Regions from separate parts of the Rahnella sp. PAMC25617 genome, predicted to be linked through region 2. Evidence: predicted binding sites of a transcription regulator. Region 2 holds the regulator's gene; each other region holds the start of a gene.
The links. The regulator PurR, encoded in region 2, represses purine synthesis genes. The targets are predictions, from matches to a motif close to CANGCAAACGTTTGCNTG.
Positions count from the first base shown of each region.

Region 1: a site for PurR is predicted at 3,141-3,158, ahead of glyA (serine hydroxymethyltransferase). Genes of this name have one in related genera too.
Region 3: a site for PurR is predicted at 1,933-1,950, ahead of ACM615_RS15790 (amino acid aminotransferase). Genes of this name have one in related genera too.

Region 1 is NZ_JBOCUM010000003.1:394,828-399,878, forward strand. Features, by position in the region: gene csiE (stationary phase inducible protein CsiE) at 1-462, shown strand, start outside; gene ACM615_RS04010 (3-phenylpropionate MFS transporter) at 459-1,619, opposite strand; gene glyA (serine hydroxymethyltransferase) at 1,783-3,036, opposite strand; gene hmpA (NO-inducible flavohemoprotein) at 3,341-4,582, shown strand; gene ACM615_RS04025 (c-type cytochrome) at 4,650-5,051, opposite strand, start outside.
Region 2 is NZ_JBOCUM010000006.1:232,501-237,551, forward strand. Features, by position in the region: gene rnt (ribonuclease T) at 1-452, shown strand, start outside; gene ACM615_RS07055 (Grx4 family monothiol glutaredoxin) at 549-890, opposite strand; gene ACM615_RS07060 (C40 family peptidase) at 1,354-2,259, shown strand; gene ACM615_RS07065 (YnhF family membrane protein) at 2,435-2,596, opposite strand; gene purR (HTH-type transcriptional repressor PurR) at 2,859-3,884, shown strand; gene punR (DNA-binding transcriptional activator PunR) at 3,935-4,840, opposite strand; gene punC (purine nucleoside transporter PunC) at 4,977-5,051, shown strand, end outside.
Region 3 is NZ_JBOCUM010000012.1:177,372-182,422, reverse strand. Features, by position in the region: gene asnS (asparagine--tRNA ligase) at 1-359, shown strand, start outside; gene ompC (porin OmpC) at 660-1,772, shown strand; gene ACM615_RS15790 (amino acid aminotransferase) at 2,014-3,204, shown strand; gene ACM615_RS15785 (MBL fold metallo-hydrolase) at 3,280-3,927, opposite strand; gene ACM615_RS15780 (YcbK family protein) at 3,977-4,528, opposite strand; gene ldtD (L,D-transpeptidase) at 4,708-5,051, opposite strand, start outside.

The DNA.
Region 1 (5,051 bases), on a different contig from region 2:
TGTCATTTTGGCATTGGCATCGACAATCTGATGCAGGAAGAAGTGAACCGTATGTATCCGCGACTGGTGCGCACCACTCGTGAGGCGTTGGCGGGGTTTGAGCACGAATATCTGATTACGCTTTCAGAGGATGAAATCGGATTAGTAGCGATCACCTTCGGCGCATGGCTGATGCAGGGTAACGCCTTGCAGGAGAAACAAATTCTGCTGCTGACGCATGATAATCCTGAACTGGAAGAAGCAGTCGAACAGCAAATCCGCGAGGCGACGCTGCTGCCGCTGAACATTAAATATCAGACGCTGGCGGATTTCTATAAATTCGGTGCCCCGAGCGGCGTGGCGATGATTGTCACACCTTACGCCACCCGCAGCACCGACGCCGACCCGCTGGTGATCCACACGCAACTGCCACTGGCCAAAGAGCAGCGAAAACGTATCCGCTCGCTGCTCGAAGCCCCCTAGCTGGCTGACACCTCAGGCGCTGACGGCGTGACCTGCGGACGCAGGAAAATCGCCGGCACCACCAGCAGCGCCATCACCCAGAACAATCCCGCGTGCAGATGTTCGAACAGGAAGCCGGACACCATGGTCATCACCGCCACACCGCCGCCCATTGCCAGCGCGGAATACACCGATTGCAGGCGGATAACCTGATCTCGCGGACGCGCCGCGATAAACCGCATCCCCGCCAGATGGCAAACCGTGAAGGTACCGCAGTGCAAAATCTGAATCACGATCAGCCACGGCAATGCGGTAAATGCGCCCATCATGCCCCAGCGCACCACGCCACACACGGCGGATAGCAGCAACATATTGCGCGCCGACCAGCGGCTGAACAGCTGTTTACTGAAAGTGAAGACCAGCACTTCTGCGACCACGCCGAGCGACCATAAATACCCGATGGTGGTCGAAGAATACCCGATATCCTGCCAGTAAATCGCGCTGAAACCGTAGTATGCGGCGTGTGCGCCCTGTAATAACGTTACGCATAACAGGAACCGCCAGACCGGTTTTTCGCCGAGTAATGCTTTCCACGAAATGGCCGGCGCACCGCTGGTCCGCGGTTCTCCCACCGGTTTAACGCTTGGGCGCAGTAACATTCCCAGCAACATGGCAGCCACGCCTGCGGTCAGCGTATAGAGGATCGCGTTGTGCCCGTAGACCTCCACCAGTTTACCGGTGACCGCCGAGCCAATCACAAAGGCAATCGAGCCCCAGACGCGCACTTTGCCGTAATCCATATTGATCTGGCGTTGCAGCGTACCGGCCAGCGCATCGGTCAGCGGAACCAGCGGACCAAAGAACAGGCTGAAACCGGCAATGTTGATCATCAGCCACGCCCAGCCGTTGCCAAACCAGAACCCGACGGCAAACGCCAGCGTGAGCAACGCGAGGATGCGTAAACCGGTGATGAGATGCGAAGGGTCTTTGATGGAGGGAGAAATGATTAACGTGCCAAGAAAACGGGCGACTAAACCGGCGCCGAGCAACAGGCCGATGCTTTCGGAGGAAATACCCTCGCCTTTAAGCCATAAGCCCCAGAAGGGAAGAAAAATACCGTAACTGAAAAAATAGGTGAAATAACTGAGTGCAAGCCAGCGCGTGGAACGCAATTCCATAAATCCTCCGGTGTGAGGCCAATACTTTGACAAAGCTCACAATCGCTAGCAATCCGCAGACGCTTTCATACTCCAGTAATGTCTGCCAGCTCACAAATTCTGATAGATGCCCATAAAAAAACCCGCCGGAGCGGGTTTTAGCAGCTTTACGGCTTCGCAAATATTACGCGTAAACCGGGAAGCGTGCACAGATGTCGAGAACTTTCTGTTTAACGCGTTCGATAGTGCCTTCGTCGTTCACGTTGTCCAGCACGTCGCAGATCCAGCCAGCCAGTTCACGCGCTTCAGCTTCTTTAAAGCCGCGACGGGTGATAGCCGGAGTACCGATACGTACACCGGAAGTCACGAACGGGCTCTTCGGATCGTTAGGCACGCTGTTTTTGTTCACAGTAATGTTAGCGCGGCCCAGTGCGGCATCGGCTTCTTTACCGGTCAGGTTTTTATCAACCAGATCCATCAGGAACAGGTGGTTGTGCGTACCGCCGGAAACCACTTTGTAGCCACGTTCCAGAACCACAGCGACCATTGCCTGAGCATTTTTAGCCACTTGCTGCTGGTAGGTTTTGAACTCAGGTTCCATCGCTTCTTTCAGTGCTACCGCTTTACCGGCAATCACGTGCATCAGCGGGCCGCCCTGGCCACCAGGGAAGACAGCGGAGTTCAGTTTTTTGTAGAACTCTTCATCACCGCCTTTCGCCAGAATCAGACCACCGCGTGGGCCAGCCAGCGTTTTGTGCGTGGTGGTGGTCACGATGTGCGCGTGCGGAACCGGGTTCGGGTAAACGCCCGCAGCAATCAGACCGGCAACGTGTGCCATGTCGACGAAGAAGTAAGCACCAACGCTGTCGGCGATTTCACGCATTTTTGCCCAGTCAACGATACCGGAGAACGCGGAGAAACCGCCGATGATCATTTTTGGTTTGTGCGCTTCGGCCTGACGTTTTACGTCGTCATAATCGATGTCGCCGCTTTCGTCGATACCGTAAGGCACCACGTTGTACAGTTTACCGGACAGGTTAACCGGTGAACCGTGCGTCAGGTGACCGCCATGGCCGAGGTTCATCCCCAGAATGGTGTCGCCTGGTTGCAGCAGTGCGGTGTAAACCGCGAAGTTCGCCTGTGAGCCGGAGTGTGGCTGAACGTTAGCGAAATCTGCACCGAACAATTCTTTTGCACGGTCGATAGCCAGTTGTTCAACGATGTCGACGTACTCACAACCACCGTAGTAACGTTTGCCCGGGTAGCCTTCGGCATATTTGTTGGTCAGCTGCGAACCCTGAGCCTGCATAACGCGCGGGCTGGTATAGTTTTCTGACGCAATCAGCTCGATATGTTCTTCCTGACGAACAACTTCTTTTTCCATTGCTGCCCACAGCTCAGCATCATAATCGGCAATGTTCATTTCACGCTTTAACATCCGCATCTCCTGACTCAACAAACTAAAAATAAAAGCCCCTTCCGGGTTCTGCGCAACAGTGTAAATGTTTAAGCGCCCTTCGGATAGGGTCAGTTTGAGGTTTTTAGGCAAACGATTGGCTCCAGATACAGCAAGGCTTTGATCTGCGAACCTCTGCCCGTAATCAAGGGATAAATATTCATCTGAACATGTACAAATTTCAGCTTTGTGACTCAGCCCCCATCGCACTGCTCCATCACACCCTTCACCTTAAAAAGCCCTTACCCCTTTAGGGGGGTTTACAGAAATTGTGGGTTTATATAAGATGCATTTAAAATACATGTTTAATGAAATCGACAAAGACACGGAGTTCACTATGCTTGATTCAGCCACTATCGCTACCGTTAAATCCACTATTCCTTTGCTTGCAGCGACCGGTCCGAAACTGACCGCGCACTTCTATGACCGCATGTTCGAGCACAATCCCGAGCTCAAAGACATTTTCAATATGAGCAACCAGCGCAACGGCGATCAGCGTCAGGCGCTGTTTGATGCCATCTGTGCTTACGCCGCCAATATCGAAAATCTGGCGGCATTATTACCTGCGGTGGAGCGCATCGCGCAAAAGCACACCAGCTTTACCATTCAGCCGGATCAATACAACATTGTCGGCGAACACCTGCTGGCAACGCTGGATGAAATGTTAAGCCCGGGTCAGGAAGTGCTGGATGCGTGGGGCAAAGCCTACGGCGTGCTGGCGAATGTGTTTATCAACCGTGAAGCAGAGATTTATCAGGACAGCGCAGAAAAAACCGGTGGCTGGCGCGGTACGCGTGAATTCCGCATCGCCGAAAAACAACCGCAAAGTGAACTGATCACCTCTTTCCTGCTGGAACCTGTCGATGGATTGCCGGTGGTGGATTTCCAGCCGGGACAATATCTGGCGGTGTATATCCGCGATGCCTCGCTGGAAAATCAGGAAATCCGTCAGTATTCCCTGACGCAGGCACCGAACGGTAAAACCTACCGCATTGCCGTTAAACGCGAAGGCCAGGGCGCGGTATCAAACTTCCTGCATCACTTTGCGCAGCCGGGCGACATCATTCATCTGGCCGCCCCGCACGGCGATTTCTTTATGGATATCAGCGATACCACGCCGGTCGCGCTGATTTCTGCCGGTGTCGGTCAGACGCCGATGTTAGGTATGCTCAATACGCTGGCAGAACGCGGACATCATGCGCCTGTTCAGTGGCTGCACGCGGCTGAAAACGGCGCGGTTCATGCGTTTGCCGGTGAAGTGAAAAGCGCGCAGAAAAACCTGCCGCAGCTGGAGAGCCATGTCTGGTATAACCAGCCACAGGCAAATGATTTGCCGGGAGAGGACTTTCAGTATCAGGGGCTGATGGATCTGAGCAAAGTCAGCGAACAGCTGAATGATCCGGCGATGCATTTCTACCTGTGCGGTCCCGTCGGCTTTATGCAGTTCGCGGCCAAACAGTTGCTGGCGATGAACATCAGCGAAGCGAATATTCACTACGAATGCTTCGGTCCGCATAAAGTAATTTAATTCCTGCCCTGAAAAGAAAAAGGCTGACACAGAATGTCAGCCTTTTTTATCGCTGCGCCAGTTTGGATTAATGACGACGGCGACGGCGAACAAAGAACAGCGCAATCAGCAGGATAACCAGCAGCCCTGCAATGCCCATTCCCCAGTGCGCCAGCTCCAGCAACGGCGAAGGTTTACCGCCAGCGCGCAGTTCTTTCACCCGCTGCGGCGTCACACTCGCCTGATCGTTACCAAACTGCTGCAACAACTGATTACTCAGCGTGGCAACCTGTGTGTCTGACAATAAATGCTCAAACGCAGGCATCGCCACATCTTTGCTTTCCGCGCCGCGCTGTACGCCGTGCAAAATCGCCATCACCAGATTGTCGCTGTTCAGATGCCCCAGCGCAGTGTTGTTGATGAGCGATGGCAAGCCGCCATCCTTGCTGCCACGCCCGTCGGGCTGATGGCAACTGGCGCAATAGCCGTC
Region 2 (5,051 bases):
ACGGTATCGATCCGACCAACCCGTTGCGCGGCGCAGTCAGTGAATATGAAGCCCTGCACGAGATTTTTAAAGTCATCCGCAAAGGGATGAAAGAGCAAAACTGTAACCGCGCAATCATCGTGGCGCATAACGCGAATTTCGATCACAGTTTTCTGATGGCGGCAGCCGAGCGCGCCGGGCTGAAACGTAACCCGTTCCACCCTTTCGCCACATTTGATACTGCGGCGTTAAGCGGACTGGTGCTCGGGCAAACGGTGCTGGCAAAAGCCTGTATCAGCGCGGGAATGGTGTTTGACAGCAGTCAGGCTCACTCTGCACTGTATGACACAGAACGCACTGCTGAGCTGTTCTGTGAGCTGGTGAACCGCTGGAAGCGTCTTGGCGGCTGGCCGTTGCCCCTGACCGCAGAAGAAGCGGAAGACGAAACCGCGCAGCAGGAAAATCAGCAGTAATCCGTACGGCTGGCTGGATCCAGAGATAAAAAAAGAGCGACGCAATGTCGCTCTTTTTGTTTTCACCCTCCTCAAAGGACGGCGGCCTTCTTAGAATTACTCTTCAGAAGATTTATATTTTTCAGCAGTTTCTTTAATCAGCTGCTGCAGTTCGCCGCGCTGGAACATCTCAACCACGATGTCACAACCGCCGACCAGTTCACCATCAACCCACAGCTGCGGGAAAGTTGGCCAGTTAGCAAACTTTGGCATTTCTGCGCGGATATCCGGGTTCTGCAAAATATCAACGTAAGCAAAACGTTCGCCGCAGGCTGAAAGCGCCTGAACAGCCTGAGCGGAAAAACCGCAGCTTGGCAGTTTAGGAGAACCTTTCATGTAAAGCAGGATCGGGTTTTCAGAAACTTGCTTCTGAATTTTTTCAATAGTTGGAGTGGTCATTTCTTGCTTCCTCAAGCCGGTACAGGCTGTCACGGTCATTACTCTTCACGCGCGGCACCCAAAAACGGTGCGCAAACACAATACTTTCTATTGTAACGACGCCAGCCATCAGATAAAAACGCCATTTTTTGTGGGGTCTTTCTCAATACTGGCATTTTATTAAACAATTTTTGGCGGCTGCGCTGAACATCACATATTTAAAGATTCATCGAGAATAACATTTTTGCCGTTCGACGATAATGTCAGATTTGCAAAATAGTATTCTTTATCTCAAATATTAAGCTGATGAAAAATGGTTATTTTTTTTACTTAAAATGGCGCTTATTTCGACATAAAAAAAGCTATTAACTTTTTCTCACAATATGATCTAGAATCGAGTCAATTCGTGCTTTTTTGTCGGGTTCTTTTAAGCAATACTCTGACATCCCTGATGTTTAACCCAACCACTCATGGTAACGAAGCTATGCGCTTACTGTTCACGCTTTTTGTGCTGCTCTTTACCCAGCTGTTTCTTAATATGGCTCATGCATCGCCACAGACCCGCGTCTCTGCCGATCAGCGGAAGAGTCATGTTAATTCCGTGACGCCGGAAGAACGGCGAAAGCGAAAGACAGTGGCGGCGAAAACCAGTAAAAAAACAAAAGTCGCACCGGTGACAGAGAAAAAGACTCAGGAAAAAGCATCAAAATCGAAGAAGGTCAGCAGCACCGAACTGGTCAAACGCAAGACAACTTCTGAGAAAAGCGTAAAAACGACTCGGGCCGAAAGCAAAAAAGAAAAAACACTCAGGACAACGCGGGCCGAGAAAAAGACAGATAAAGCCACTAAATCACGAGCGCTTGCCAAAAACAGCAGTGAAAAAATCAGCAAGAAAGAAGCGTATGGCCGACACCGTAAAGGTAAAAAATTACGCGAAGAAGACACCAAACCTATTACGCTGAGTGCGACACATAAAAAACGCTATCAGCATGCACAACAAACGGCGATGACTAAGCTGATGCACCAGGTCGGCAAACCTTATCGCTGGGGAGGAACTTCTCCGAATACCGGTTTTGATTGCAGCGGTCTGGTCTATTACGCTTACAAAGATTTGATCCGCATTAAAATGCCGCGCACGGCAAACGAGATGTACCACCTGCGCGATGCAGCGCCGGTGAAACGTGGCGAACTTGAAAGCGGTGATCTGGTGTTCTTCAGAATCAACAACCGCGGCGCAGCGGATCATGTGGGTGTTTATGTTGGCAACGGCAAATTCATCCAGTCGCCAAGAACCGGTGAAGACATCAAAATCACCTCACTGGGCGACGATTACTGGCAAGACCACTATGTTGGCGCACGTCGGGTGATGACCCCAAAAACAATCCGATAATAAACAATTCGTTAAGTCTGAGGTTTCGCTAATCAGCCATTGAATAGCACTTAACGAAGAGTTTCTGCAGGGAAGAGTATCGGCGGTAACGGTCACTGCGTAAAATTGAAAAGGGCGATTCCTGTGAAAGGTATCGCCCTTTTTTGTTGCGTCTCACTACTGTCTCACTGCCAGATTAGTTCATCACTGCCGTGAAGCTGAAAGCGATAATCATGAGCAAAGCGCATACCGTGGTGATCAACGATAACTTCAGGTTGCTGTCCATCAAACCCCCTTTCGGATCAAGTTGTGGCGTTTCTTTTAGCCACACTAAATGTGTGCCAACGCATTTTCGCATAATTCACTTTTAAAATCTTCTGCTGAATGAAAATGTGAACATGACAATTTTACTTCCACTTTCATGCATTATAAGAGAAAATTGTCGGTTAACACGCCTGTGTGCCGGTCGATTTCACCCGAGAGCATTTCACGCCTCATTCTGAAGAATCCACCCAATGATTACACTGCCCTTTTAGATGTCCGCAGTGTAATCAACGCAAGCAAACGATTAACATAATGCTAACGTGCTGAAGCACGGAAGTTCAGGAGTCATTCTTTACATGGCAACGATTAAAGATGTCGCAAAGCGCGCTGGCGTTTCCACTACAACCGTGTCGCACGTCATCAATAAAACACGTTTCGTCGCCGAAGAAACCAGGGAAGCGGTGCTGCTTGCCATTAAAGAGCTACATTATTCTCCGAGCGCCGTAGCCCGTAGTCTTAAAGTGAATAACACCAAGACGATTGGTCTGCTGGCAACCTCCAGTGAAGCGCCCTATTTCGCCGAGGTGATTGAAGCCGTCGAGAACAGCTGCTTCTCCAAAGGCTATACGCTGATCTTGTGTAACTCGCACAACAATCTGGAAAAACAACAGGCCTATCTGCAAATGCTGGCGCAAAAACGCGTCGATGGTCTGCTGGTCATGTGCGCGGAATACCCTGACGAATTACTCAATATGCTTGAAGAGTATCGTTCGATTCCGATGGTGGTGATGGACTGGGGCGAAGCGCGTAAAAACTTCACCGACAGCATTATCGATAATGCTTTCGAAGGCGGTTATATGGCCGGACGCTATCTGATCGAACGCGGGCATCGTGATATTGGCGTGATCCCGGGACAGCTGGCGCGTAATACCGGCGGCGGTCGTTTCCAGGGTTTTGTCAAAGCGCTGACGGAAGCCAATATCCCGCTTCGCGAAGAATGGGTGGTTCAGGGCGATTTCGAGCCGGAGTCAGGTTATCAGGCGATGCATAAGATTCTGATGCAGAAACAACGCCCCACCGCCGTCTTCTGCGGGGGCGATGTCATGGCAATGGGCGCAATTTGCGCCGCTGATGAGCTCGGATTGCGCGTCCCGCAGGATATTTCGGTGATTGGTTACGATAACGTGCGTAATGCGCGGTACTTCTCTCCGGCACTGACGACCGTGCATCAGCCGAAAGAACGGTTGGGTGAGATGGCCTTTACTATGTTGCTCGACCGCATCGTCAGCAAACGTGAAGAATCACAGACCATCGAGGTGCATCCGAAACTGGTTGAGCGTCGTTCGGTGGCCGATGGCCCGTACCGCGACTATCGCCGTTAATGTTTGCCTTTAATCTTTTATAACGCCTGCTTTTGCAGGCGTTTACTTTCTCAGTCCCGCAGCCATTCACGGTTCATCGTTTCTGTATCACCCATATATTCCAGCAACCACGCCAGTGAAGGTGACGGATTGCTCTGGTCCCACGTCAGGCAACATGGGCTGTCAGGGAAGGTATTCTCCAGCGCCAGAACCTGCAATGCCTGCTGTTCAATGCGGTGGCTCACGCGATGTACCGGCATCATTCCTACGCATAAACCTTCACTCAGACATTCAAGCGCGCAGGTCCAGTCCGGCACAACCAGACGCCGCTGGTTATCAAGCGTCCAGGTATCACGCTTGGGCAACGTCCGCGAGGTGTCTTCAAGACACAATGCGGGATAAGGCCTGAGCTGGTCATCACTGAGCGCACCCGGTAACTGCGCCAGCGGATGCTGCGGGCTGACCACGCAGTGCCAGTCCATAAACCCCATATCGCGAAAACTGAAACGTCCACCAACCGGTATCGCCCGCGTCGCACCGATTGCCACATCAGCACGTCCGTCAACCAGTGCGTCCCACACACCATTAAACACTTCGGAATGAATAATCAGTTCCGTGTCAGGAAAATGACGATAGAAATCCAGCACCAGTCGCCGTGTTCTTGCCGGTTTAACGATTCTGTCGACAGCAATACGTAACTCGCCCCGCCAGCCGTTGGCAACCTGCTGACACTGGCGTCGTGTAGCTATCATTTTTTTTATCAGAACCCGCGCTTCATCCACGAAAACTTTGCCCGCTGGCGTTAAAACGACGTCACGGTGTCGACGTTCAAACAAGGGCACCGCCAGCCATTGTTCGAGCTGACGAACGGTGTAGCTGATGGCAGAAGGCACCCGATGTAGATCCTGTGCCGCCGCACTGAAGCTTCCGGTTCTTGCCACCGCATCAACGACTTCAAGAGCGTATTCTGACCACATATTTTAGCCTTCAATATTTTTGATAGCAGAGTGCAAATATTAACGTTTCACAACGCTGTTATCAAAGCGTTAAAATCTGCCTCCGAACAGATCCCTGCATCAAATCATCTGCAATAAATAAATTAACGAGATAATAATGAAACCCTCCTTTGGATTTATGCTCTATCTGGCTGGCCTGAGCATGCTCGGCTTTTTAGCCACAGATATGTAC
Region 3 (5,051 bases), on a different contig from region 2:
AGCATTTCAAAGCGCCTGTTGTGGTCAAAAACTACCCTAAAGATATCAAAGCCTTCTACATGCGTATGAATGATGATGGCAAAACTGTTGCCGCAATGGACGTTCTTGCGCCAGGTATTGGTGAGATTATCGGGGGTTCTCAGCGTGAAGAACGTCTGGATGTATTGGACGCGCGAATGGCTGAAATGGGTCTGAATAAAGAAGATTATTGGTGGTATCGCGATCTTCGCCGTTACGGCACTGTCCCGCATTCCGGCTTCGGGTTAGGTTTTGAACGTTTAGTTGCTTATGTGACCGGTGTTCAAAACGTTCGTGACGTGATCCCGTTCCCACGTACACCACGTAGTGCAACCTTCTAATTAATTAAACTATTTCTAATTAACAAAATAGTTACAAAACTAAGGCCAGCAATGCTGGCCTTAGTCATTTTGAAAGATAGATCCCTGTCACAAAGTTCCGTAAAATACACATTTTGTAATACATTTTTTCTGACTGAAACATATTTAGTAATTTAGTAGCATTTTCGCTATGGATTAAGCTTACTTCGGATGGAATAGTGCGTTCAGACACAGGAGACACCAAACTTTCACGAATAGTTCCGTAAAGAATTGTTTAAGGCAGTGGCAGGTGTCCAAATAAAACCAATGAGGGTAATAATAATGATGAAGCGCAATATTCTTGCAGTGGTAATCCCTGCTCTGTTAGTTGCTGGTGCAGCTAACGCAGCTGAGATCTATAACAAAGACGGCAACAAACTGGATCTGTACGGTAAAGTTGACGCGCGTCACACCTTCTCTGACAACGCTGGCGACGATGGCGACCAGACCTATGTCCGTTTCGGCTTCAAAGGCGAAACTCAAATTACTGACCAACTGACCGGTTACGGCCAGTGGGAATACAACGTTCAGGCTAACCACGCAGAAAGCGCTGGCGACGAAGGCAACAAAACTCGTCTGGGCTTCGCTGGTCTGAAATTTGGCGATGCAGGTTCTTTCGACTACGGTCGTAACTACGGCGTAATCTACGACGTAATGTCCTACACCGACCAATTGCCAATCTTTGGCGATGACACCATGTACCAGAACAACGACAACTTCATGGTTGGTCGTGGTAATGGCATGGCAACTTACCGTAACAGCAACTTCTTCGGTCTGGTTGATGGCCTGAGCTTCGCTGTACAGTACCAGGGTAAAAACGACGAAGGTCGTGACGATCGTGGCGCAGTTGATTCCAATGGCGACGGCTGGGGTACTTCTGCCGCTTATGCTATCGGCGACTCCGGTGTTAGCCTGACAGGTGCTTACTTCTCTTCTAACCGTACCTCTCTGCAGAAGCGTGACGGTGCTGGTGATAAAGCTGACGCATACGCATTCGGCGCGAAATATGACGCTAACAACCTGTACCTGGCGACCTTCTACGGTGAATCACGTAACACCACTGATTACGGCAACCCGGGCTCTATTGCTAACAAAACTCAGAACTTCGAAGTTGTTGCTCAGTACCAGTTCGATTTCGGTCTGCGCCCATCTATCGCCTACCTGCAGTCTAAAGGTAAGGACCTGAACGGCTTCACCAAAAACGATTCAACCTACGGCGGCGGCGATGCTGACCTGGTTAAATACGTAGAAGTAGGTACTTACTACTACTTCAACAAAAACATGTCTACCTATGTTGACTACAAAATCAACCTGCTGGACGACAACAGCTACACCAAAGCATCCGGCCGTAGCACAGACGACGTCGTTGGTGTTGGTCTGCAATACCAGTTCTAATATCGCTTAACGATGCGCTTTCGGGCGCATCAAAGTGGATATCAAGGCAGAGCTTCGGCTCTGCCTTTTGCATTTAAACAATTCAAAAAACGAACTTTGCTACCCTCTTCCATAAAAAATTTTAATCTCACACGCCTTCTCACAACTCTGCTTTCTTTTTGCCGCAAACGGTTGGCAAACGACAGCGCTGGCGGTACCCTGATGCCCTCTTTCGTCATATCAGGCTATGGAATTTTCCGACATGTTTGAAAAAATCACTGCAGCACCTGCTGACCCTATTCTGGGTCTTACCGATCTTTTCCGCGCTGATGACCGCTCGAATAAAATCAATCTTGGGATTGGTGTTTATAAAGATGAAACGGGTAAAACGCCGGTTTTGGCCAGCGTGAAGAAAGCCGAACAGTTTCTGTTGGAAAATGAAACAACGAAAACCTATCTCAGCATCGACGGATTACCTGATTTTGCACATTGCACGCAGGAACTGCTGTTCGGTAAAGACAGCGCAGTGATTGCAGACAAGCGAGCGCGCACGGCACAAACGCCTGGCGGTACCGGTGCCCTGCGCATTGCGGCAGATTTTATTGCGACACAAACCAGCGCCAAGCGCGTGTGGGTCAGCAATCCAAGCTGGCCGAACCATAAAGGCGTATTTTCCGCTTCAGGCCTGGAAGTTGCAGAGTACAACTATTACGACGCAGCCAATCACAGTCTTGATTTCGACGGCATGCTGAAAAGCCTGAGCGAAGCGAAAGCCGGTGACGTAGTGTTGTTCCACGGTTGCTGCCACAACCCGACGGGTATCGACCCGACTGAAGAACAATGGGCGAAGCTGGCTGAATTGTCTGTGGCAAACGGCTGGTTACCGCTGTTCGATTTTGCTTATCAGGGTTTTGCTAAGGGTCTGCAAGAAGATGCCGCGGGTCTGCGCCTGTTTGTCGCCAGCCATAAAGAGTTACTGGTCGCCAGTTCTTACTCGAAAAACTTCGGCCTGTATAATGAACGTGTCGGCGCCTGTACGTTAGTCGCCACTGACGCTGAAACCGCCGATCGCGCGTTCAGTCAGATGAAATCGGTTATCCGTGCAAACTACTCTAACCCGCCAGCACACGGCGCAGCGGTTGTAGCTACCATTCTGGGTAACGAAGCCTTGCGCACGCTGTGGGAGCAGGAACTGAGCGATATGCGTCAGCGTATCCACCGTATGCGTCAGTTGTTTGTCAGCACCTTGCAGGAAAAAGGGGCGCAGCAGGATTTCAGCTTTATTATCAATCAGAACGGGATGTTCTCTTTCAGCGGCCTGACCAAAGATCAGGTATTGCGTTTACGTGATGAATTTGGTGTATACGCGGTGAATTCAGGACGTATCAACGTTGCGGGTATCACACTCGACAATATGGCACCACTGTGTGAAGCCATCGTCGCCGTACTGTAATCGTTAAGCACTGCTTCTCGATTAAAAAAGCCCGTCAGGACACTGACGGGCTTTTTGTATTCAGGCAATCAATAATCACCAGACCGGCATTTCATCCTGCAGGAAAGGATTGTTTTTACGCTCGTAACCAAAGTCAGACATCGGGCCATGACCTGGAATAAAGACCATGTCATCACCCAGAGGCAACAGCTTGGTTTTAATCGAGTGGATCAGCGCCTGATGATCACCGCGCGGGAAATCACTTCGCCCTACGCCGCCTTTGAAAATCACGTCACCGGAAACGGCAATACGCGCTTCATCATTGATGAAAACAATATGCCCCGGCGTATGACCCGGGCAATGTAATACGGATAAGATTTCTTCGCCCACGCTCACAGTGTCACCTTCTTCGAGCCAGGTATCAGGCGTCAGCGGGTCACAATGGTCAAGGCCAAACATCTGGCTCTGCGTCGGCAAAGCATCAAGCAGGAACTGATCTTCCTTCTGCGGTCCGATAACAGGCACCTGATAATGTGCAGCCAGTTCAGCGGCGGCACCTACGTGATCGAGATGACCGTGCGTGAGCAAAATTTGAGTAACCAGAACGCCTTTGGCAGACACTTCCTGAATAATACGTGCGGCTTCACCGCCGGGATCGACAATGGCGGCCTGATTAGTCTTTGTACACCAAATCAGAGAGCAGTTCTGGCTGAAGGCCGTGACGGTAATAAGATGGATTTTCATAGGGCTCCACAAAATGGCCTGCACATCGGCAGGCCATTAATTACACACATCACCAGGTCCGTGCGGGGCCGGTATCGATGTGCACAAAGTTACTTCGTGGATAATATCCTACACCACCCATCCGCATTTTTAACGCTGCTTTGCGGATATTGCTCAATTCGATTCCCTGAATATGGAAATCCATCGCCTGTCCGAGCGTGTGGTAACTGTGTTTTGCTACGCCGCTTCCTGGTTCACGCATGCTGTTATTAGTCGCCAGAGAGCGATAGCCGGAAATAAGCTGAACAGGTTTATTGGTGCCGCCGAGCATAACTTGCAGACGATAAAGATGATCGAATAAGGCGGGATCGATAGCTTTAACCTTTTCCGCCCGATAGTCTCTGAACAGATGATTCAATCGAGCCAACTCATCCTTGTTGTAACGCTTTCCATCAAAAAACTCTGTTTTGAGGGTTTCGCCGGTATTTAAGTTATTAACGACTAAAATACGCGGACGAGGAGTGGAAAGAGTAGCGAATGCACGACCCGGAAGGAATGCAATCCCCATAGCGGCACTGCCCAGTGCCAGCCATTTACGGCGATGTTTGTCGATTTCATTCATGAACAGTTTACTATCCGATAAGAGAGTCAAAAAGAAGTGCGATTTTTGCACCGTTTCGAACCTTAACCGCCAAATATCAGCGAGTCAAGCGACCCTGAAACGCAAAACGAGCGTGCCAGTGGCTCACGCTCGTTGTATGGCCAAATACTCTGACCCTTATCAGATTAGTTTTACTGCATTTATTGAAGCAAAATTTCTGCCTGAGGCAAAATTTGTGCTCCGGATCTCACTGTGGAATCATAATTGTAAATATCTGTGCGGAACTGCGGTTTACCATCATCTGCAACCCACGCCGTCAGATAAAACAGTTTTACCGGTATGTGATGTCGTATTGCCACGTAAGTGGTGTTACCGCCCTGCAATGCAGATGAGATACGGGTGTCATTCCAGCCGGCATCCTGTAACAACATATTCGCCAGTTCAGACGCTTTATTGACCCTCACGCACCCTGAACTCAGCGCACGAATGTCTTTGCTGAACAGGTTATGATTTGGCGTGTCATGCAGATAAATTGCATCAGAAC